4 regions of the Variovorax sp. GW823-FHT04F07 genome follow, and region 4 is predicted to be linked to each of the others. Evidence: predicted binding sites of a transcription regulator. Region 4 holds the regulator's gene; each other region holds the start of a gene.

Region 1 (5,229 bases), on a different contig from region 4:
CGAAACGGCAGGTAGACCTCGGGCACGCCTTCGGGCGCCACCCAGTGGTCGAGCACGCCCAGGTCGTTGGGCGGCGCAAAGCGCATGCGGGCCTCGCCGCTTTCGGGCGTGCGCACGATCCAGTGGTCGCCGTGCGGCACCAGCGCACTCTTCGCGAGGCCGCTGGCCCAGTCGGGCAGCCGCTTCGGATCGGACGCGAGCGCATAGGCGCCGCGCCATTCGCACTGCACGCGCTGCGTGATGACGCGGGACAGGGCCGCGTCGCCTTCATTCGCCGCTGGGGTCGTCGCTTGTGTCATCGAAGTCGCTCCTGAGCACCTTGGACACGACGGCGCCCGAGAAACCGCGCGCCATCAGGAATCGCATCTGTTTCGCGCGCTCCTTCGCATCGGCGGGTGGCGCGTCGAAGCGGCGGCGCCACAGGGCCGTGGCGCGCTCGACTTCGGTCTCCTGCAAGCCGGCCACCGCCTGCGCGATGGCTTCGGGCGCGATGCCCTTGGCCTGCAGCTCCTGCTTCACGCGCAACGCGCCCGAACGGGCGGCGCGCTGGTGCAGCACCGAGGCGACGACGCGCGGCTCGCTGATGAAGTCCTTGGCCGCCAGCTCGTCGAGCGCCTTCGCCAACGTGCCGGGCTCTTCCTCGTGCTTGGCCAGCTTGCGCTCCAGCTCCGCGCGCGAATGCTCGCGCTGGCTCAGGAGGCGCAGGGCGCGGCCTTTGAGGGAGGGGGCGCTGAAGGCCATTCGGGGGTGGTGGGTCGCTCAGGCGGCCCACGCAACACGCGAAGGCCGCTTCGTCTCACTTACTCCGCCGCCTTGTCGGCCTTCGATGCCTTGGCGGGCTTCTCGGCCTTCTCGGGTTCGCTGCCGGCGTCGGCCGCGAGCAGCGGAATGCCCAGCGACTCGCGCACCTTGTTCTCGATCTCGCGCGACAGGTCGGGGTTCTCGCGCAGGAATTCGCGGGCGTTGTCACGGCCCTGGCCGATCTTCTCGCCGTTGTAGGCGTACCAGGCGCCCGACTTGTCGATGATCTTGGCGTTCACGCCCATGTCGATGATCTCGCCCTCGCGGCTGATGCCTTCGCCGAACAGGATGTCGAACTCGGCCGTCTTGAACGGGGGCGACACCTTGTTCTTCACCACCTTCACCTTGGTTTCGTTGCCGATGGCTTCGTCGCCCTTCTTGATGGTGCCGATGCGGCGGATGTCCAGGCGCACCGAGGCGTAGAACTTCAGCGCATTGCCGCCGGTGGTGGTTTCGGGCGAGCCGAACATCACGCCGATCTTCATGCGGATCTGGTTGATGAAGATGACCATGCAGTTGGTCTTCTTGATCGTGGCCGTGAGCTTGCGCAGCGCCTGGCTCATCAGGCGGGCCTGCAGGCCGGGCAGCGAGTCGCCCATTTCGCCTTCGATTTCGGCCTTGGGCGTGAGCGCGGCGACCGAGTCGACCACGATCAGGTCGACGGCACCCGAGCGCACCAGCGAGTCGACGATTTCGAGTGCTTGTTCGCCGGTGTCCGGCTGGCTGATCAGCAGGTCGGACAGGTTCACGCCGAGCTTCTGGGCGTACTGCACGTCGAGCGCGTGCTCGGCGTCGACGAAGGCGCAGGTGCCGGCCTGCTTCTGCATGGAGGCGATCACCTGCAGCGTGAGCGTGGTCTTGCCCGAGGATTCCGGGCCGTAGATTTCAACGACGCGGCCACGGGGCAGGCCGCCGACGCCCAGCGCGATGTCCAGGCCCAGCGAGCCGGTGGAGACCACCTGGATGTCTTCGAGCGCCTCGCCTTCGCCCAGGCGCATGATCGTGCCCTTGCCGAACTGCTTTTCGATCTGGGCCAGCGCGGCCTGCAGGGCCTTGGCCTTTTCACTGTTGGCGACCGAGATGCTTGCGCCCTTGACGACTGCGTCCATGTGGAAATCTCCTTGAATATCAACGGTTTGTGTCGGGATTCATCCATCTGCTTTTAACCACAGGCTGGATGCTTGAACAGTAGTGTAGGGGCTCATGGCGTTTCGCAAACCCACTTTAAAGTCAGTTTGCCTTACCATCTGAAGCCATGGCCGACCCCGCCTTTCCCACCGATCCCGACGCCTGGCGCCAGACCCACCTGGGCCGCCTGCTGGGCCATGCGATGCGCCGCTTCGACGAGCGCGTGCTGGCGCTCATGGCGCACGACATCGACGTGCCGCTGGCGCTGTCGAACCTCGCGGCGCGCGCGCAGGTGAGCGCAGCGCACATCCACATCACGCGGCACCTGGCGCGCGAGGGCTCGCGCCTGACCGAACTGGCCGAGCGCGCCGGCATGACCAAGCAGGCCATGGGCACGCTGGTCGACCAGTGCGAGGCCTGGGGGCTGGTCACGCGCGGGCCCGACCCGCTCGATGCGCGCGCGCGGCGCGTGCTGTTCACGGCCGACGGGCTGGCCTGGCTGGACGCCTTCCGCCGCGCCGTGACGCAGACCGAGCGCGAGTTCCGCGCCAGCGTGGGCGACGAGATCGCCACCGTGGTAACCATCGGACTCGAAGCCTATACAGCGGGCTAGACTCGCGTTGAGACAAATGTGAACTGCGCCGGCATGGCGCCTGAATCCGCCGGAGGTGGCTCATGCGAATACTGATTGCCGAAGACGACCAGGTGCTGGCCGATGCCCTGCTGCGCAGCCTGCGCACCTCGGGCGCGGCGGTCGATCACGTGGCCAACGGCTCGCAGGCCGACACCGCGCTCATGACCCACAGCGAGTTCGACCTGCTGATCCTCGACCTCGGGCTGCCCAGCCTGCACGGCATCGAGATCCTCAAGCGCCTGCGCGCGCGCGGCTCGCAGCTGCCGGTGCTGGTGCTCACGGCAGCCGACAGCGTGGAAGAGCGCGTCAAGGGCCTGGACCACGGCGCCGACGACTACATGGCCAAGCCCTTCAGCCTGCAGGAGCTCGAGGCACGGGTGCGCGCCCTCACGCGGCGCGGCATGGGCGCCACCAGCAACGCGATCCGCCACGGCCCGCTGGTCTACGACCAGGCCGGCCGCGTGGCGACCATCGACGGCAAGATGATCGAGCTGTCGGCGCGCGAACTGGGCCTGCTCGAGGTGCTGCTGCAGCGCGCCGGCCGGCTGGTCAGCAAGGACCAGCTGGTGGACCGGCTGTGCGAATGGGGCGAAGAGGTGAGCATCAACGCCATCGAGGTCTACATCCACCGCCTGCGCAAGAAGATCGAGAAGGGACCGGTGCGCATCGCGACGGTGCGCGGGCTGGGCTACTGCCTCGAGAAGATTCCCGGTTGAGCGTGCCCCGCCCGCGCGCAATGCCGTCAGGGCTGCTTGCGCAGATTGACGAGCAGCGTGGCGCCGGTGTTCGAACGGCTCAGGAACATGAGGCTGCGGAAGTAGCCGTTGCTGTCGTACACGCCCGCCGGCACCAGCCCGATGATGGCCGGCCCGGCATAGCTGCCGGTGGCGGCGGGGGTGAGCTTGCAGTCGTTGGTGCTGGCCGTGGCGGCATTCACGGCCTTCAGCGTGAGGCTGTACATGTTCTTGGCCGAGCCGGGCTGCGCCAGGGCGACAGTACCCGAGAGCGTGCACTGGCCGATCTGCACGCCGCTCGTGCTGCCAGTGAACACGCCCTGGCCATCGACCTGCACCGTCACGCCCAGGCTCGGGCTGCTGTCGGTGTTGGACCACGTGCCGGTCATGCTCGCCTGCGACACCGCCAGCGCGTTCTCGATCGTGTAGGCCAGCGGGCCGACATCGGACGGCCTGCGGTTGTCGTAGGCGTAGGTGCCATCCACCGACTTCTTCGGCGTGAAGGTGCCCGAGCCCGTCACCGGATATGCGTTGGGCGGAACATACAACTCGGTGTCCGGGTTGAACGACCAGTCGAGCCCCGTGACCTTCAGCGAACCCCACATCGTGCCCCCGAGGAAGCTGCCCGCCAACGAACCGTTGGTGCCGACGAAGGCAATGCCTCGCACGCCCGCGTAGATGCCTTCGCTGTCATTGCCCACCGCGGCGGTGGAGCCGGGCTGCGGCGCACTCAGCGAGGGCGACGGCTCGGAGCCCGGCACAGCGGCGCGGTTCTCGGCCGGTGCGGGCGCGGGCGCCGGGGCTGGGGAGGGCGCAGGGGCGGGCGCCGGAACCGGTGCGATCGGCAGCATCGGCATGCCACCGCCGCCTCCACCACCTCCGCCGCCGCATGCGGTGACACCCACGCTGGCGGCCAACACGGTCGCGGCCATCCAGAGCGGCTTGGGGCAGCCGCCCACGGTCTTTTGCTTCATGATTTCTCCCTGATGTTTTTGAATTGCAGAAACTGCACGTCAAGGCTACAACCAGTCACACCTTGTCAATGAAACGTCACACCTGCGAATCGCAGTACTAGTTCACGCTCGCCCGCGTTCTTTCGTCTTGCCAGGAACTCCCTTGAAGCTCTTTCAGCGCGCCCAGCGCTCCCTGTTCGGCGAGATCCTCGACTGGATGCTCACGCCGCTGCTGCTGCTCGTGCCGGTGAGCATCGGCGTGACCTGGCTGGTGGCGCAGGGCATCGCCAACGCGCCCTTCGACCGCGCGCTGGAGCACAACGTGAAGGTGCTGGCCGAGCTGGTCACGGTGAAGCAGGGGCAGACGCACTTCGTGCTGTCGCAGTCGGCGCGCGAGATCCTGCGCGCCGACGACGCCGGCCACATCTACTACCAGCTGCTCGACGGCCACGGCACGCTGCTGCACGGCGAGCGCGACCTGCCGCAGCCCAACGTGGACGACCCGCCCGGCACCAACGTGGTCCTGCTGCACAACAGCACGGTGCACGGCCAGCCGGTGCGCGTGGCCTCGCTGTGGATTCCCAGCGGCAGCGAAGAGGTGCCGCCCTCGCTGCTGCAGCTGGCCGAGACGCGCGAGAAGCAGGCGGTGCTCGCCACCGAGATCATCAAGGGCGTGCTGCTGCCGCAGTTCGCGATCCTGCCGCTGGCGGTGCTGCTGATCTGGCTGGCGCTGGTGCGCGGCATCAAGCCGCTGTCGGTGGTCGAGGCGCGCATCCGCGAGCGCCGCCCCGGCGACCTGAGCCCGCTCGACGAGTCCTCGGTGCCGCTCGAGGTGGTGCCGCTGGTGTCGTCGGTGAACGAGCTGCTCGACAAGCTCAACGATTCCATCTTCACGCAGAAGCGCTTCCTGGCCGATGCCGCCCACCAGCTGAAGACCCCGCTCGCGGGCCTGCGCATGCAGGCCGACCTGGCGCAGCGC
Region 2 (5,229 bases), 450 kb from region 4:
AGTTCGACGTCACCGCCGATTCGCGTCCGCTGGTGGCGCAACTGGCCAGCGAAGGCCCCGGCCGCGAAGGCGTGGTGATCGACGGCGCGGGGCACTGGGTGCAGTACGAGCGCGCCGACGCGGTCAACGCGCAGCTGGTGAAGTTCTTCGGCTGAGGTTCACAGGCCCAGCGCGCCTGCATGCTGGCGCCAGAAGGCCGCATCGGGGAAGGTGCCGACCCCGACCCCGACCCCGGCCGCGGCGTTGTCGGCCATGTGCTCCGCACGGCTCGTGCCCGGGATCGTGCATGTCACCGCCGGGTGGCTCAGCACGAACTTCAGCAGCACCTGCGCCCAGCTCGTGCAGCCGATCTCGCCGGCCCAGGCGGGCAGCGGCTTGTCGCGCAGGCGCCGCAGCAGGCCACCGCCGCCGAAGGGCATGTTGACGATCACCGCCACGCCGCGCTCGGCCGCGAGCGGCAGCAGGCGCTGTTCGGCATCGCGCGCATCGAGCGAGTAGTTGATCTGCAGAAAGTCGAGCGTCTCGGCGCGCAGCACGGCCTCGACTTCGTCGTAGGCCGAGGCGGTGTAGTGGGTGATGCCGATGTAGCGCACGCGGCCCTTCTCCTTCCAGCCGCGCAGCGTGGCGAGGTGAATGCGCCAGTCGACGAGGTTGTGCACTTGCATCAGGTCGATCTCTTTCGTGCGCAGCCGCGCGAACGATTGCTCCATCTGCGCGATGCCGGCTTCGCGGCCCGAGGTCCAGACCTTGGTCGCGAGGAAGGGTTTGGCGCCCGGCCTGGCGGCGGCCAGCAGTTCGCCGGTGGTTTCCTCGGAGCGGCCGTACATCGGCGAGCTGTCGATCACCGTGCCGCCGGCCGCGAAGAGCGCGTCGAGCACGCCGGGCAGGCGCTGGTACTCGTCGGTGCCGGGGCGCTGGTCGAAGCCGATCCAGGTGCCGCAGCCGACGACCGGCAGGGCTTCCTTCGTGGAGGGAATGGGGCGGGTGGTCATCTGCATCGCGGGCCTGCGGGGTGGCTGCTGGGCGAAGGAGGGGAGCGCGGCACCTGCGCACAGGGCTGCGCCCAGTCGGAGCAGCCGGGCGCGCGTGAGGGCGTAAGGGTGTGCGTTCGTGAGGGGCGTCGTCACGAACGAAATTCTGCGCCCGCGAGGCCGGCGGGCGGAAGGGCTCAGCGCAGGTAGCGCCCGTCGGCCTTGAGCATCGACAGCTCGGAGAAGGTCAGCCCGCGGTGCTCGCCGGGCCGGTACGACACGGCGATGCCGCCGAGGTCCAGCGTCTTGAACGACTCCAGGCCCTTCTGCAGCGACTCGGGCGTCGGGTTGGCGCCCGCGCGCTTCAGGCCTTCGACCATGACCTTGGCCGTGACGTAGCCCTCCAGGCTGGCGTAGCTGAACTCGGTCATGCCGATCTTCTTCATCGCCGCCTGGTACTCGGCAATCACCGGCATCGCGCTGTTCCACGGATAGGGCACGACCTGCGAGATGACCACGCCGGCCGCGTCCTTCTTGATGTCCTGGAACAGCTTCTGCCCGTTCAGGAAGGAGAACGAATAGAAGGCCGTCTCGCCGCCGGTCGCGCGGTAGGCCGCGATGAATTTCGCCGCCACGTCGTTGGTGGCCGACAGCACCACGGCCTTGGGCTTGAGCTTGGCCAGCTCGGCGGCGCGTTCGGCCGCGTCGGAGCCGTCGTTCTTGATGGCCACGCTGCCGACCATCTTGTCGCCGCGTTCGGCAATGAACTTCTGCGTGCTCTCCATCGCCGAGCGCGCGCCGGGGTTGTCGTTGTGCGCGAAGGCGATGCGCGACAGGCCGATGGTGAACAGGTGGTTCACGATGCGGCTGTATTCCTCGTCAAAGCTGATGCGCACCGGAAAACCGAACTCGCTGAACTTCACCACCGGGCCCGCGCCCGTGTACGGGCCGACGACGGGAATCTTCAGCTCGTTGGCCGCCTTCAGCGCGCCGACCGCCGACGAGGTGCCGATGGGCATCAGCACGCCCACAGCGCCGTCGCGCGCGAAGGTCTTGACGTTCTCGGCGCCCTTGGCGGGGTCGTAGGCGTCGTCGAGCTGGCGCAGCTCGACCGGGCGGCCGTTGACGCCGCCGCTCGCGTTCAGCGCGGTGAACATGGCACGGATGCCCACCAGCGGCTCGGTCGACAGCGATGCGAGCGGGCCGGTCTGCACGTAGGTCTGGCCGATCAGGAGCGGCTTGGCGGGCTGGGCCGAGGCGGGCGCCCCCGCGAAGACGAGGGCGGCGAGGGCCAGAAACCGCAGGTGAATCTTTTTGTGTCTCATGGTCACTAATTGTTAATAAACCGATCTTAAGGCGCGGGCCTTCGCAGGTAAATCGATCGCTGGTTGCGACCTGGGAAATACTGTATAAAAATACAGTTAACAACTGCAATCATGGGCCTCCCTTTCCTCGACTCCTTTTCCACCGCCGCGGGCCGCGGCGTCTGGCACGCCGACGAACTCGGCCTGGCCGACGCGCAGGTCGTGGCCACCGGGCATGCCGCGCTCGACGCCGAGCTGCCCGGCGGCGGCTGGCCCGTGGGCGCGATGACGGAGCTGCTGCAGGCCACGCCCGAGGCCCATGTCTGGCGCCTGCTGCTGCCCGCGCTGGCGCAGGCCGTGGAAGCGCGCGGCGGGCCGGTGGTGCTGGTCGGCGCACCCTACGAACCCTGCGGCACCGCGCTGGCGGCGCAGGGCTTGCCGGTGGAGGCGCTGATGTGCGTGCGCAGCGACGCCCCGGCCGCGCGGCTGTGGGCCTGCGAGCAGGCGCTGCGCTGCGCCGAGATCGCTGCCGTCGTCGCCTGGCTGCCGCAGGCCCGCGTGGGCGAGCTGCGGCGGCTGCAGCTGGCCGCCGCGCAGCACGAGGTGCTGCTGTTCGTGTGCCGGCCCGAGTCGGTGGCGCTGTCGGCCTCGCCCGCGCGTCTGCGCCTGCGCGCCGAGCGCTGCCCGGACGACCCGGCGCAGATCGCGCTGCACCTGCTCAAGCGCCGGGGGCCGCCGCTGGCCGCGCCGGTGCGGGTGCCGGCGCGCAATGCCCGCATGAGCGCGTTGCTGGCCGCCGCCCGCGTGCGGCGCCAGCTGCGCCTGCAGCCGGCCGTGACGCCGGCCGCCGCGCCGTCGGCCACGGTGGTGCGCATCGACGCATGGAAAGGAGGCCCGGATGCACTGGATCGCCTTGCAGTGGTCGTCTGAAACCGAGGACGCCGACGCCCCCGACATGCCCCCGCCCGAAGCCCTGGGCTGGTGGGCGCTGCAGTTCACGCCGCACGTCGCCTGGCAGGACGAGGCGCTGATGCTCGAGGTCTCGGCCTGCGAGCGCCTGTGGGGCGGTCGCGCGCCGCTGATGCGCCAGCTGCTGGCCCTCAACCCCGCGCCCGACGCGCGCATGCGCGGCGCGCAGGGCGCCACCAGCCTGATCGCGCTGGCGCGGCTGCGCCTGTTCGCGCGCAACGAGCACCGGCCCGCCGACGTGCCGGCCGGCCTGCCGCTGGACACGCTGACGGCCGCGCAGGGCCACCTCGACCTGCTCGCGCGCCTGGGCTGCCGCACCTGGGGCGAGGTGGCGGCGCTGCCGCGCGGCGGGCTGGCGCGGCGCTTCGGTGCCGGGCTGCGTGAGGCGCTCGACATCGCCTGGGGCCTGCGCCCCGAAAGCCACGCCTGGCTCACGCTGCCCGACGTGTTCGAGCAGAAGCTCGAACTGCCCGCGCTGGCCGAGACCGGGCCCGAACTCATGTGGTCGGCCAACCGCCTGCTCTCGGCGCTGCAGATCTGGCTGCGCGCCCGCCAGCGCGGCGCGCGCGCGCTCGAGCTGCAGTGGACGCTCGACCTGCGGCGCCTCAACGGCGTGACCCTGCCGCCGCACCAGCAGCTCACCGTGCGCACGGCCGAGCCCACGCAGGACATGGCGCACCTGCGCCGCCTGCTGTCCGAAAAACTCGCGCTCACCACGCTGGCCGCGCCCGCGAGCTGGCTGAAGCTGCGCACGCTCGAAACCGATCCGCTGGCCGGCGCCAGCACGAGCTTCCTGCCCGAAGACAACCGCAAGGGCGACAAGCTGCACGAGATGGTCGAACGGCTCAGCGTGCGGCTCGGCGCCGACCAGGTGGTGGTGCCGCTCGCGCAGGCCGACCACCGGCCCGAGCGCCAGCAGCGGTGGCGGCCCGCGCTGCAAAAAGAGAAAACGCCTGCACCCGACAAGGCCCGCAAGGACGCCGCCTCGCAGCCCGATGCGATCTACCCGCCCTGGCTGCTGCCCGAGCCCTTGCGGCTCGAGATGGACGGCGAGCGCCCGTGCTACTGCGGGCCGCTGCGCAAGCTGGTCGGGCCGCAGCGCGTCGAGGCCGGCTGGTGGGGCGGTGAAGAAGACGGCGGCCAGCCCGCGATGCGCGACTACTACGTGGCCGAAAGCCCCGAGGCCGGCCTGGTGTGGATCTTTCGCGAGCGGCCCGCCACGCGCTTTTCGTCGGGCGAGGTGCGCTGGTACCTGCAAGGCTTCTATGCCTGACCTGAGCGGCAAGGAAGAGCGCAAGCGCCAGCCCGCCAAGGTGCATGTGCTGCCGCAGCGGCTGCGCCCGGCGCCGGGCCTGCCCGGCTATGCCGAGCTGCACTGCCTCACGAACTTCAGCTTCCAGCGCGGCGCGTCGACGCCCGAAGAGGTGGTCGAGCGCGCCTACCACCTCGGCTATGCGGCGCTGGCCATCACCGACGAGTGCTCGGTGGCCGGCATCGTGCGCGCGCATGTCGCGTTGCGCGATCTGCCCGTCAAGCTGGACACCTACGAGCGCGAGCACCCGGACGAACCGCCGATCCCGCGCCACCCCGAATTCCGTCTGCTGTTCGGCAGCGAGTTCCGCTTCGAGCGCTTCAAGCTCGTGGTGATCGCGAACGACACCGAGGGCTGGGGCAACCTCTGCGAGTTCATCACCGCCGCGCGCAACACCGAGCTGCCCAAGGGCGAGTACCGCGTCGATTGGGACACGAGCGACGTCGCCTCGCTGCAGCGCTGCCAGGTGCTTTTCGTGCCGCACCGTCCGCCGGGAGGCATGCCGGATGCGGCCACCGTGCAGGAGGACCTGGCGGCGGCCAGGGCGCTGTACGGCGACAACCTCTGGCTGGCCGTGGCGCTGTTCAACGAACTCGACGACGACCTCTGGCTCGTCACGCTGATGCAGGCGGGCGAGCAGGCCGGCGTGCCGCTGGTCGCGGCCGGCGACGTG
Region 3 (5,229 bases), on a different contig from region 4:
CTTGAAGCCCAGGGCGCCCACAGCGCCGCCGAGCACGAACATGGCGACCAGTCCGCCGCAGCGGCGCAGCCGGCTGCGGTCGTGGCGCACCGGCAGCGGCGTGGACGGCGCGCGCCGGTTCCAGTAGAGCATCTTGCCCAGCTCGATCCCCACGTCGGTGATGTTGCCGGTCATGTGGGTGGTGCGCGTGCTGCCGCCCGAGGTCTTCGACGCCACGGCGTTCTGCAGCCCCATGATGAACGACAGCAGCAGCACCGTGAGCGGCACCGCGAACGGCGTGGCCCAGGTCAGCGTGATGGCGCCGGCGAGCCCGAACGGGAACATCAGCGCGGCCTCCAGCAGCAGGGGCAGCGCGTACACGCCATGCAGCCGGTGCTGCCGCGCCCAGTTCACCAGCACCGCGCAGACCGCGGCGCCGCTCACGAACGCCAGGATCGCGCCCAGCGCGTTCAGCAGCAGCGTGAGGTTGCCCAGCACCATGCCGTCCGCCAGCTGCGAGGCGAAGCCGGTCATGTGCGAGGTGTACATGTGCAGCACGAGGAAGCCGCCCGCATTGATGGCGCCGGCGTTGAAGGCCAGCAGCAGCCCGAGCGCGGTGTTCGTCGACGGCGCGCGGTGGCGGTTGGTGAGGAAACGAAGTCTGCGCACGGGGCTCTCCAGGTCAGCTGCCTGCCGGCAGCCACTCTAGCACCCAGTACAGCGACTACTTGAGCCAGCCGCGCCGGCGGAAGTACCACATCGGCACCAGCGCGCTCGCGGCCATCAGCGCGATGGCGTAGGGGTAGCCCATGGCCCAGTCGAGCTCGGGCATGAACTTGAAGTTCATGCCGTAGATGCTGGCGATCAGCGTGGGCGGCAGCAGCGCGACGCTGGCCACCGAGAAGATCTTGATGGTCTTGTTCTGGTTGATGTTGATGAAACCGACGGTCGCATCCATCAGGAAGTTGATCTTGTCGAAGAGGAAGGCCGTGTGGTTGTCCAGCGATTCGATGTCGCGCAGGATTTGCCGCGCCTCTTCGAACTGCTCGGCGTTGAGCATCTTGCTGCGCATCATGAAGCTCACGGCGCGGCGCGTGTCCATCACGTTGCGGCGGATGCGGCCGTTCAAGTCTTCCTGCCGCGCGATGGCGCCGAGCACCTCGCCGGCCAGCTCGTCGCTGACGTTGCCCGACAGCACCTTCTTGCCCGCCACCTCGAGCTCGTCGTAGATGTTCTCCAGCGTGTCGGCCGAGTACTCGGCGTCGGCGTCGAAGAGCTTGAGCATCACTTCCTTGGCGTCTTCGATCAGCCCCGGCGCGCGGCGTGCGCGCATGCGCAGCAGGCGGAACACGGGCACGTCCTCGTCGTGGATCGAGAACAGCACGCCGCGGCTGCGCAGGTCGGTGTTGTGCTGGTTCAGGATGAAGGCGACGCGCACCGTGCGCGGGTCTTCGTCGTCGTCGATCAGGAAGTCGGAGCGGATGTGCAGCTCGCCGTTGTCTTCCTCGTAGAAGCGGGCCGACTCCTCGATGTCCTCGTCCATCGCGTCTTCGGGAATCGAGAGGCCGTAGTACTGCTTGATCCAGCGCTTTTCCTCGAGCGTGGGCGACTCGAGGTCGACCCAGATCGGCTGGAACTTGGAGAGCTCTTCGAGCGACTCGATCTCTTCCTGGACGAGGCGGCCGTTGGCGAGCGTAAAGATGTTGAGCATGGGCTCACTCCCGGGGGTGACTGAACGATGGGCGAGGGCGGGGCGCTTTCAATTCCCGCGGACCCGGCGTCAGTACATCACGCGCAGCGTCGCCAGGGAGTTGAAAGCTGCCGAGACGGGGCGGTTTCCAAGGGGAGTCTCCGGTTGCAGCGAGGCGCGATTATGTCACCGGCCACAGGGCGACAAGGCACTCGAACTGGACGGACATACAGTAAAGTCGTGCCCATGCAGACCCCTGCGTCCCCCGTTCTTTCCACCCCCCCGAAGACGCAAGCCGAGCGCCTGGCCGCGGCGCTCGCCGCGCTCAACGACGACCAGCGCGCGGCGGTCGAGCATGGCGTGGGCGCGGCGGTCGGCGCCGACCACCGGCCGCTGCTCGTGATCGCCGGTGCCGGCTCGGGCAAGACCAGCACGCTGGCGCACCGCGTGGCGCACCTGATCGCGGACGGGGTCGATCCGCAGCGGCTGCTGCTGCTCACCTTCTCGCGCCGCGCCGCGCAGGAAATGGAGCGCCGCGCGGGCCAGGTGCTGGCGCGCGTGCTGGGCCTGAAGTCGGAGCGCCCGCCCGCGCTGCCGTGGGCCGGCACCTTCCACGGCATCGGCGCGCGGCTGCTGCGCGAATACGCCGCGCAGATCGGGCTGGACGAGAACTTCACCATCCACGACCGCGGCGACGCCGAAGACCTCATGGGGCTGGTGCGGCACGAGCTGGGCCTGTCGTCCACGGTCAACCGCTTCCCGCGCAAGGGCACCTGCCTGTCGATCTACTCGCGCTGCGTGAACACGCGCGCGCCGCTGGCCGCCGTGCTGAAAGACAGCTTTCCCTGGTGCGCCGAGTGGGAGGTTGAGCTCAAGACGCTCTTCGGCGCCTACGTCGAGGCCAAGCAGCAGCAGAACGTGCTCGACTACGACGACCTGCTGCTCTACTGGGCCGAGATGGTCGCCGAGCCCGCGCTGGCCGCGCATGTCGGCGCGCGCTTCGACCACGTGCTGGTCGACGAGTACCAGGACACCAACCTGCTGCAGGCCGAGATCCTGCGCGCGATGAAGCCCGACGGGCGCGGCGTGACGGTGGTGGGCGACGACGCGCAGTCGATCTACTCGTTCCGCGGCGCCACGGTGCGCAACATCCTCGACTTTCCCTCGCAGTTCTCGCAGGCCGCGCGCATCGTCACGCTGGAGCGCAACTACCGCTCGACGCAGCCGATCCTCGACGTGTCGAACCGCGTCATCGCGCAGGCCGCCGAGCGGCACGCCAAGACGCTGTGGACCGACAAGCCCTCGGCCGGCAAACCGGTGCTGGTGCTCGTGCCCGACGAGGCCGGGCAGGCGCGCTGGGTGGCCGACAAGATCCTGGCGCACCGCGAGGGCGGACTGGCGCTGAAGTCGCAGGCGGTGCTGTTTCGCACCTCGTCGCACAGCGCGGCGCTCGAGCTGGAACTGGCGCGGCGCAACATCCCGTTCGTGAAGTTCGGCGGGCTCAAGTTCCTCGAAGCCTCGCACGTGAAGGACCTGCTCGCCGTGCTGCGTTTTGCGCAGAACCCGCGCGGGCGCATGGCGGGCTTCCGGGTCACACAGCTCATTCCCGGCGTGGGCCCGGTCACCGGCACGCGCCTGCTCGACGCGATGGACCAGGCGGCCGACCCGGCCGCGGCCGTGCGCGACTTCGTGCCGCCGTCGGCCGCGCGCGAACAGTGGGCCGACTTTGCCCAGGCCTACGCCGCCTTGCGCGCGCCGTCGCTGCAGTGGCCGGCCGACGTGGAGGTGGCGATGCAGTGGTACCAGCCGCACCTGGAGCGGCTGTACGAAGACACCTCGGGCGTGCGGCGTGCCGACGTCGAGCAGCTGGCGCGGCTGGCGGCCGGCTATGGCTCCCGCGAGCGCTTTCTCACCGAGCTCACGCTCGATCCGCCCGAAGCCACCAGCGACCGGCCCGGCCCGCCCTCGCTCGACGAGGACTACCTGATCCTGTCGACCATCCATTCGGCCAAGGGCCAGGAGTGGAACTCGGTGCACGTCATCAACGTGGTCGACGGCTGCATGCCGGCCGACGTGGCACAGGGCGCGCACGAGCTGGAAGAAGAGCGGCGCCTGCTCTACGTGGCGATGACGCGGGCCCGCGATCACCTGCACCTGGTGATGCCGCAGCGCTTCCACATCACACAGCAGGCGGCGCGTGGCGACCGGCACCTGTACGCCAACCGCACCCGCTTCATCACGGAGTCTGACCTGGCGGGCTTCGAGCTGCAGACCTGGCCGCCGCCGCCGGTGCTGCCGCCCGCCGTGCCGCCACCGGCCGCGGTGATCGACCTGCGCAACCGCATGCGCGCCGCCTGGCGCTGAACGGGCCGGCCCTTCGGGCGGGAGGGACACTGCGCGCTGCACATGGAAACACTTGCTTCCAATGTGCCGCAACGGCATGCCACTGCACGGGGACAGCTATGGAATCAATAGCGGATTAGGGCATGCAATACACCGGCCCGTCACTCGGGCAAGCCCCGGTATTGCAATACCGTGACAGCTTGGGCATAGTGAATCCGACCGCCCCCTTTCTTCATCTCCCTTCCTCTTCTCCCTCTCTCCCAACCTCACCTGTTTCGCCGGCCACGCTTCATCCCGGAGCGCGGTCATTTCCCCAACCGTCAATTCTCAGGAGGTCATTCATGAATTTGACGATCAGCGGTCATCACCTCGACGTCACACCTGCCTTGCGCACCTACGTCACGAGCAAGCTGGACCGGATCACGCGACATTTCGACCAGGTGGTCGATGTCAAGGTGATCCTCACGGTGGAAAAGCAGAAGGAAAAGGAACGCCGCCAAAGGGCGGAGTGCAACATTCACGTCAAGGGCAATGACATGTTCGCGGAATCGAGCCACGCTGATCTGTACGCCGCGGTCGATGAGCTGGTCGACAAGCTCGACCGCCAGGTGGTCCGCCACAAGGATCGCTTGCAGGACCACCATCACGTGGCGCCCAAGCGCGTGATGTAAACGCCGGGCCCCGCGCCCCGCATCTCAGGCCGCCTTCGGGCGGCCTTTTGTTTGTCCGACCACATTGGTGGGGCTTTGCAAGGGCCTCCAGAGGAAGCGACGCCTCACGGCAACACATGTAGACGAAAGTAATTAGGGGGACTGGGGGTTTTTACCGAGGAGGTGCATAATCGCCCCGCTCTGACCCCACCATGAATCGCCTCGCGTCCATCCTGCCGCCCGCTCAAGTGCTCGTGAGCGTTGACGCCACCAGCAAGAAACGTGCTTTCGAAGAAGCCGGCCTGCTGTTCGAGAGCCTTCACGGTCTGGGCCGTGCCCTCATCACCGACAGCCTGTTTGCGCGCGAGCGCCTCGGCTCCACCGGTCTGGGCCACGGGGTGGCCATTCCCCATGGCCGCATCAAGGGCCTCAAGGCGCCGATGGCCGCGGTGTTCCAGCTGGCGAACCCCATCGGCTTCGACGCTCCCGACGAGCAGCCCGTGGCGCTGCTGATCTTCCTGCTGGTGCCCGAAGCGGCCACGCAGAAGCACCTCGAAATCCTGTCTG
Region 4 (5,229 bases):
CAATTTGTCACGGGGACGCATGCTATCCTCGATGCAATTCCGCCTCGGCGCGCCTGAGGGCGCGCATGGGGCGCGACACAAAATCTAAGAACCTTCCGAGGACACCATGAGACTTATTTTGCTGGGCGCGCCCGGAGCAGGCAAAGGCACGCAAGCGACCTTCATCTGCCAGAAATACGGCATTCCCCAAATCTCGACCGGCGACATGTTGCGCGCCGCGGTCAAGGCAGGCACCCCCCTCGGGCTGCAGGCCAAGACGATCATGGATTCGGGTGCACTGGTCAGCGACGACCTGATCATCAACCTCGTGAAGGAACGCATCGCGCAGCCCGACTGCAACGGCGGCTTCCTGTTCGACGGCTTCCCACGCACCATTCCGCAGGCCGACGCCATGAAGGCGGCCGGCGTGAAGCTCGACTACGTGCTCGAGATCGACGTGCCCTTCGGTGACATCATCGAACGCATGAGCGGTCGTCGCTCACACCCGGCATCGGGCCGCACCTACCACGTCAAGTTCAATCCGCCGAAGGTGGAAGGCAAGGACGACGTGACGGGCGAAGAGCTGATCCAGCGCGAAGACGACAAGGAAGAGACCGTGCGCAAGCGGCTCGACGTCTACAGCCAGCAGACCCGTCCGCTGGTCGACTACTACTCGGCCTGGGCCAAGACCGACCCGGCCGCCGCGCCGAAGTACCGCGCCATCCAGGGCGTGGGCACGGTCGACGAGATCACACAGCGCGCGCTTGCCGCACTGAACAGCTGATTCAGCGGCTGATTCGTCAGCCTCTTTCTCCTAGCCGCCCTCCGCCTCCGGCAGGGCGGCCACTCCCAAAAGTTCCAGCACCAGCGCGACCCGCGCCTTCACCGGCGTGAGTGCGCCTGCGTCCCGCAGCCCGTCGCCGGGTTTCGGCAGGATGCGTCCGTTCGCGCAGCGTGTGGCACGCAACACCACCAAGCCACCGCCCTGCGCCTTCAGCGCTGCGGCTTCCAGCGCGTGGTGCACGGTGCCATTGCCGGTCGTGGCCACGACCAGCCCGCGCAAGGGCTCAGCCGACGGGAGCAGCAACGCCTCCACGATCGCACCGCTCGCGCCCGCGTGGCTCATGACGATCTCGACGCGGGGCCACGGCTTCAACACCGCCTCCAGCCGCGCCGCATCGAACGGCGCCCCCTGCGGCCACGCACGCACGCGCCGCACTTCGCCCTCTTCCACATAGCCGACCGGCCCCGCATCGCCCGACGCGAAGGCATCAAGGCGGTAGGTGTGCACCTTCTGCACATCGAGGCCGCTGTGGATCGCGCCCGCACACACCACCGTCACGCCCTGCGCGCCGGGCGTCGAGGCCACAGCGAGTGCGTCGCGGACATTCTGCGGACCGTCAGGCGACAGGGCCGTCGCCGGGCGCATCGCGCAGGTCAGCACCACCGGCTTGGCCGGCGCGAGCACGGCGTGCAGGAAGAAGGCGGTCTCTTCCAGCGTGTCGGTGCCGTGCGTGATCACGATGCCGGCCACATCAGGCTGCGCCAGCCAGTGTGCGCAGCGCGCGGCCAGCTGGCGCCAGGTGTCGGCGTCCATGTCCTTGCTGTCGAGCTGCGCGACCTGCTCCGCCACCAGCGCCACGCCGGCCGGCGCCTCGATGCCGCCCAGCAGGTCCGCCACCCCCACCTGCCCGGCGGTGTAGCCGATGTTGTCGCCGCTGCTGGCGGCCTTGCCGGCAATGGTGCCGCCGGTGCCCAGCACGACCACGCGGCGCGTCTCGGACGAAGAGGAATGAGTCATGGCTTGTCAACTTTTGAAAACTGGTTAAAAATACAGGTACTGGATATCTAGCCAGTGCCGCAAGGAAACCACTATGCAGTTCGCAGTGAAGCTTACCGCCCGCCAGCAGCAGATCCTGGACCTGATCCAGGCCGCCATCGCACGCACCGGTGCGCCGCCGACGCGCGCCGAAATCGCCAACGAGCTGGGCTTCAAGTCGGCCAATGCCGCCGAGGAGCACCTGCAGGCCCTGGCCCGCAAGGGCGTCATCGAACTGGTCAGCGGCACCTCGCGCGGCATCCGCCTCAAGGGCGATGCGCTGCGCTCGCTCCACGAAACGCGCCACCGCGAAGGCAACCAGTTCTCGCTTTCGCTGCCCGGCATGGCCCAGCTCGCGCTGCCGCTCATCGGCCGCGTCGCGGCGGGTTCGCCCATCCTCGCGCAAGAGCACGTCGACCAGACCTACTACGTCGAGAACACGCTCTTCCAGCGCCAACCCGACTATCTGCTCAAGGTGCGCGGCATGTCGATGCGCGACGCCGGCATCATGGACGGCGACCTGCTCGCCGTGCAGGCCACGAAGGAAGCGCGCAACGGCCAGATCGTGGTGGCGCGCCTCGGCGAAGAAGTCACCGTGAAGCGCCTGAAGCGCAACAAGCAGGTGATCGAGCTGCACGCCGAGAACCCCGACTACCCGACCATCATCGTCCAGCCCGGCGAGCCCTTCGAAATCGAAGGCCTCGCGGTCGGCCTCATCCGCAACACGATGCTGATGTAGCCCCGGGCCTGCTGCCCACACGCAGCAGCACCTCATCCGGCCGCGACAGGTGGCGGGCGTATGGCGCGAAGTCGCCATCACCCTGTCGTGGCCGATTCAAGAAATCCTGCCTGTGTTCAACCTCATACTTTTTTGGAGTTCACATGGGAATCGCCCTCCTCGCCATCGCCGACCTCTGGTCGCCCCTGCAATCGCTGGCCACCCGCTGGATGCCCGCCCGCCGCCCTTCGAATGGTGAGAGCGGCGACGCAGCGGCCGGCTTGCGCTACGTGGCCATTCGCCCGGTCTGCACGGCGCGCCCCGCTGGCGGCTCCGCACCTGCCAGTTCGCCATCCGCCGCCGCAGCGCCCGCCCGTCCGCTGCGCGTGGTCCGCGTGGTCGACCGCCAAGGCACGCAGCGCGGCTGCGCCAACCGGGTCGTGATTTCCGGCCGCATGGCCGACGTGTGTGCCGAACTCGACCGGCTCGCCGCACTCGAAGCTGCAGAAACCGGGAGCGGCACGCACCGCCCCAGCCACCTGCACTGAGAAGGTGCGAACGAACCCGCCGTGCCTGCGCGCCCCGCACGCGCATGGCGGATTCACCCCCAATGGTCTGAAACAGGCCTCCCGGGCGCCATCTGGCATGGGGTATCCAAACGTTCACACGTGCGACGTGCCGATGCTGCGAGGCACAATGGCATGCCATGAACATTGTGATCCTCGACGACTACCAGGACGCCGTGCGCAAGCTGCAGTGCGCTGCCAAGCTGGACGCTTACGCCGCCAAGGTCTACACCAACACGGTCAAGGGCATCGGTCAGCTGTCGGTTCGCCTCAAGGATGCGGACGTCATCGTGCTCATCCGCGAGCGCAGCCAGATCTCCCGCCAGCTCATCGAGAAGCTGCCCAAGCTCAAGCTGATTTCCCAGACCGGGCGCGTCGGCGGCCACATCGACGTCACGGCCTGCACCGAACGCGGTGTGGCGGTGGCCGAGGGCTCGGGCTCGCCGCAGGCGCCCGCCGAACTCACCTGGGCGCTGATCATGGCGGCCATGCGCCGCCTGCCGCAGTACATCAGCAACCTCAAGCACGGGGCCTGGCAGCAGTCGGGCCTCAAGTCGGCATCGATGCCGCCGAATTTCGGCGTGGGCTCGGTGCTCAAGGGCAAGACGCTGTGCATCTGGGGCTACGGCCGCATCGGCCAGCTGGTGGCCCGCTACGGGCAGGCCTTCGGCATGCAGGTCGTGATCTGGGGCCGCGAGGCCAGCTGCGCCAAGGCGCGCTCCGACGGCTTCCAGGTGGCACAGAACCGCCACGAATTCTTTGCCGCCGCCGACGTGCTGTCGGTGCATCTGCGGCTCAACGAGGACACCCAGGGCCTCGTCAAGCTCGAAGACCTCTCGCGCATGAAGCCGACGGCGCTGTTCGTCAACACCTCGCGCGCCGAGCTGGTCGAAGCCGATGCCCTCTTGGCCGCCCTCAACCGCGGCCGCCCCGGGCTGGCGGCCATCGACGTGTTCGAGAGCGAACCGCCGTTGCAGGGCCATGCGCTGCTGCGCCTGGAGAACTGCATCTGCACGCCGCACATCGGCTACGTCGAGCAGGAAAGCTACGAAAGCTACTTCGGCCAGGCGTTCGACAACGTCGTGAGCTTCATCAAGGGCAACCCCACGAACATCGTGAACCCCGGCGCGCTGCAGGTCCGGCGGTGAACGCATGAGCCGGCCCGCGCCGCAGCGAGGCGCGCTCTGGGCGCTGCTGGCCGGCAATTTCGTGATCGGCACGGGCGTGATGGTCGTGCCCGGCACCCTCAATGAGATCAGCGCCTCGCTGGCCATCAAGGTCGCCACCGCAGGCCAGCTGATCAGCGCGGCCGCCTTCGTGATGTGCCTGGGCGCCCCGCTGCTGGCCGCCGCGGTCGCCGGCTGGGACCGCCGCAAGCTGCTGGCCCTCACCCTGCTCTGGTACGCCGCGTGGCACGTGGTCGCGGCGCTCGTGCCCAGCTTCGGCGCGCTGCTGCCGGTGCGCATGCTGACGGTGATCGCGCCCGCCATCTTCACGCCCCAGGCCGCGGCCTGCGCCGGCATGCTGGTGCCGCCCGAGCAGCGCGGGCGCGCCGTCACCTTCGTCTTTCTCGGCTGGTCGGTGGCCTCGGTGCTGGGCCTGCCGATCGGCGCGCTGATCGGCGGCCACCTGGGCTGGCGCATGGCCTTCATGGCCAGCGCGGCGCTCAGCGTGGTGAGCGCGGCCTCGGTCTGGCTCACACTGCCCAGCGGCATCCGGCCCGCCGCGCTCACGGCCGCCGCCTGGTCGCGCGTGCTGCGCAGCCCGGTGCTGATGGGCATCGTGTCGGTCACGGCGCTGCAGGGCGTCGGCCAGTTCGTGCTGTTCAGCTATTTCGGCCCGCTGCTCAAGCAGGGCTTCGGCGCCGATGCCAACACGCTGAGCCTGATGTGGGCGCTGTTCGGCGCCTTCGGCCTGTTGGGCAACATGGTGGTGAGCCGCTACATCGATCGCGTCGGCGCCGGGCGCATGGTGCTGTTGACGACCGGGCTGATCGCGCTGAGCCTGCTGCTGTGGCCGCTGGCCAGCACGCTGGCGTGGCTGGCGGTGGTGCTCGTGCCCTGGGGCCTGGGCTGCTTCGCCACCAACTCCTCGCAGCAGGCGCGCCTCGTGGGGCTGGCGCCTGCCCTGGCGCCGGGTTCGGTGGC

Evidence for each region. Region 4 encodes LexA, which represses DNA repair genes until DNA is damaged. Its sites were predicted from a motif close to ACTGTATNNNNATACAGT; they were not measured.
Region 1: recA (recombinase RecA) is a predicted target of LexA. The motif match lies at 1,974-1,991, and genes of this name have one in related genera.
Region 2: imuA (translesion DNA synthesis-associated protein ImuA) is a predicted target of LexA. The motif match lies at 2,376-2,393, and genes of this name have one in related genera.
Region 3: AC1RAA_RS27445 (ATP-dependent helicase) is a predicted target of LexA. The motif match lies at 1,886-1,903, and genes of this name have one in related genera.

What each region holds. Positions count from the first base shown of each region.
Region 1 is NZ_JBXAIG010000004.1:165,220-170,448, reverse strand. It holds gene AC1RAA_RS19890 (SRPBCC family protein) at 1-299, opposite strand, end outside; gene recX (recombination regulator RecX) at 268-741, opposite strand; gene recA (recombinase RecA) at 801-1,910, opposite strand; gene AC1RAA_RS19875 (MarR family winged helix-turn-helix transcriptional regulator) at 2,057-2,542, shown strand; gene AC1RAA_RS19870 (response regulator transcription factor) at 2,605-3,279, shown strand; gene AC1RAA_RS19865 (hypothetical protein) at 3,306-4,271, opposite strand; gene AC1RAA_RS19860 (sensor histidine kinase) at 4,414-5,229, shown strand, end outside.
Region 2 is NZ_JBXAIG010000001.1:349,040-354,268, forward strand. It holds gene AC1RAA_RS01625 (alpha/beta fold hydrolase) at 1-155, shown strand, start outside; gene AC1RAA_RS01630 (aldo/keto reductase) at 159-998, opposite strand; gene AC1RAA_RS01635 (ABC transporter substrate-binding protein) at 1,169-2,296, opposite strand; gene imuA (translesion DNA synthesis-associated protein ImuA) at 2,408-3,205, shown strand; gene AC1RAA_RS01645 (Y-family DNA polymerase) at 3,174-4,517, shown strand; gene AC1RAA_RS01650 (error-prone DNA polymerase) at 4,510-5,229, shown strand, end outside.
Region 3 is NZ_JBXAIG010000007.1:304,243-309,471, forward strand. It holds gene AC1RAA_RS27435 (YoaK family protein) at 1-648, opposite strand, end outside; gene corA (magnesium/cobalt transporter CorA) at 704-1,690, opposite strand; gene AC1RAA_RS27445 (ATP-dependent helicase) at 1,916-4,033, shown strand; gene hpf (ribosome hibernation-promoting factor, HPF/YfiA family) at 4,354-4,683, shown strand; gene AC1RAA_RS27455 (PTS sugar transporter subunit IIA) at 4,875-5,229, shown strand, end outside.
Region 4 is NZ_JBXAIG010000001.1:798,480-803,708, reverse strand. It holds gene adk (adenylate kinase) at 107-763, shown strand; gene AC1RAA_RS03740 (asparaginase) at 794-1,780, opposite strand; gene lexA (transcriptional repressor LexA) at 1,854-2,537, shown strand; gene AC1RAA_RS03730 (hypothetical protein) at 2,681-3,064, shown strand; gene AC1RAA_RS03725 (D-2-hydroxyacid dehydrogenase family protein) at 3,223-4,230, shown strand; gene AC1RAA_RS03720 (MFS transporter) at 4,235-5,229, shown strand, end outside.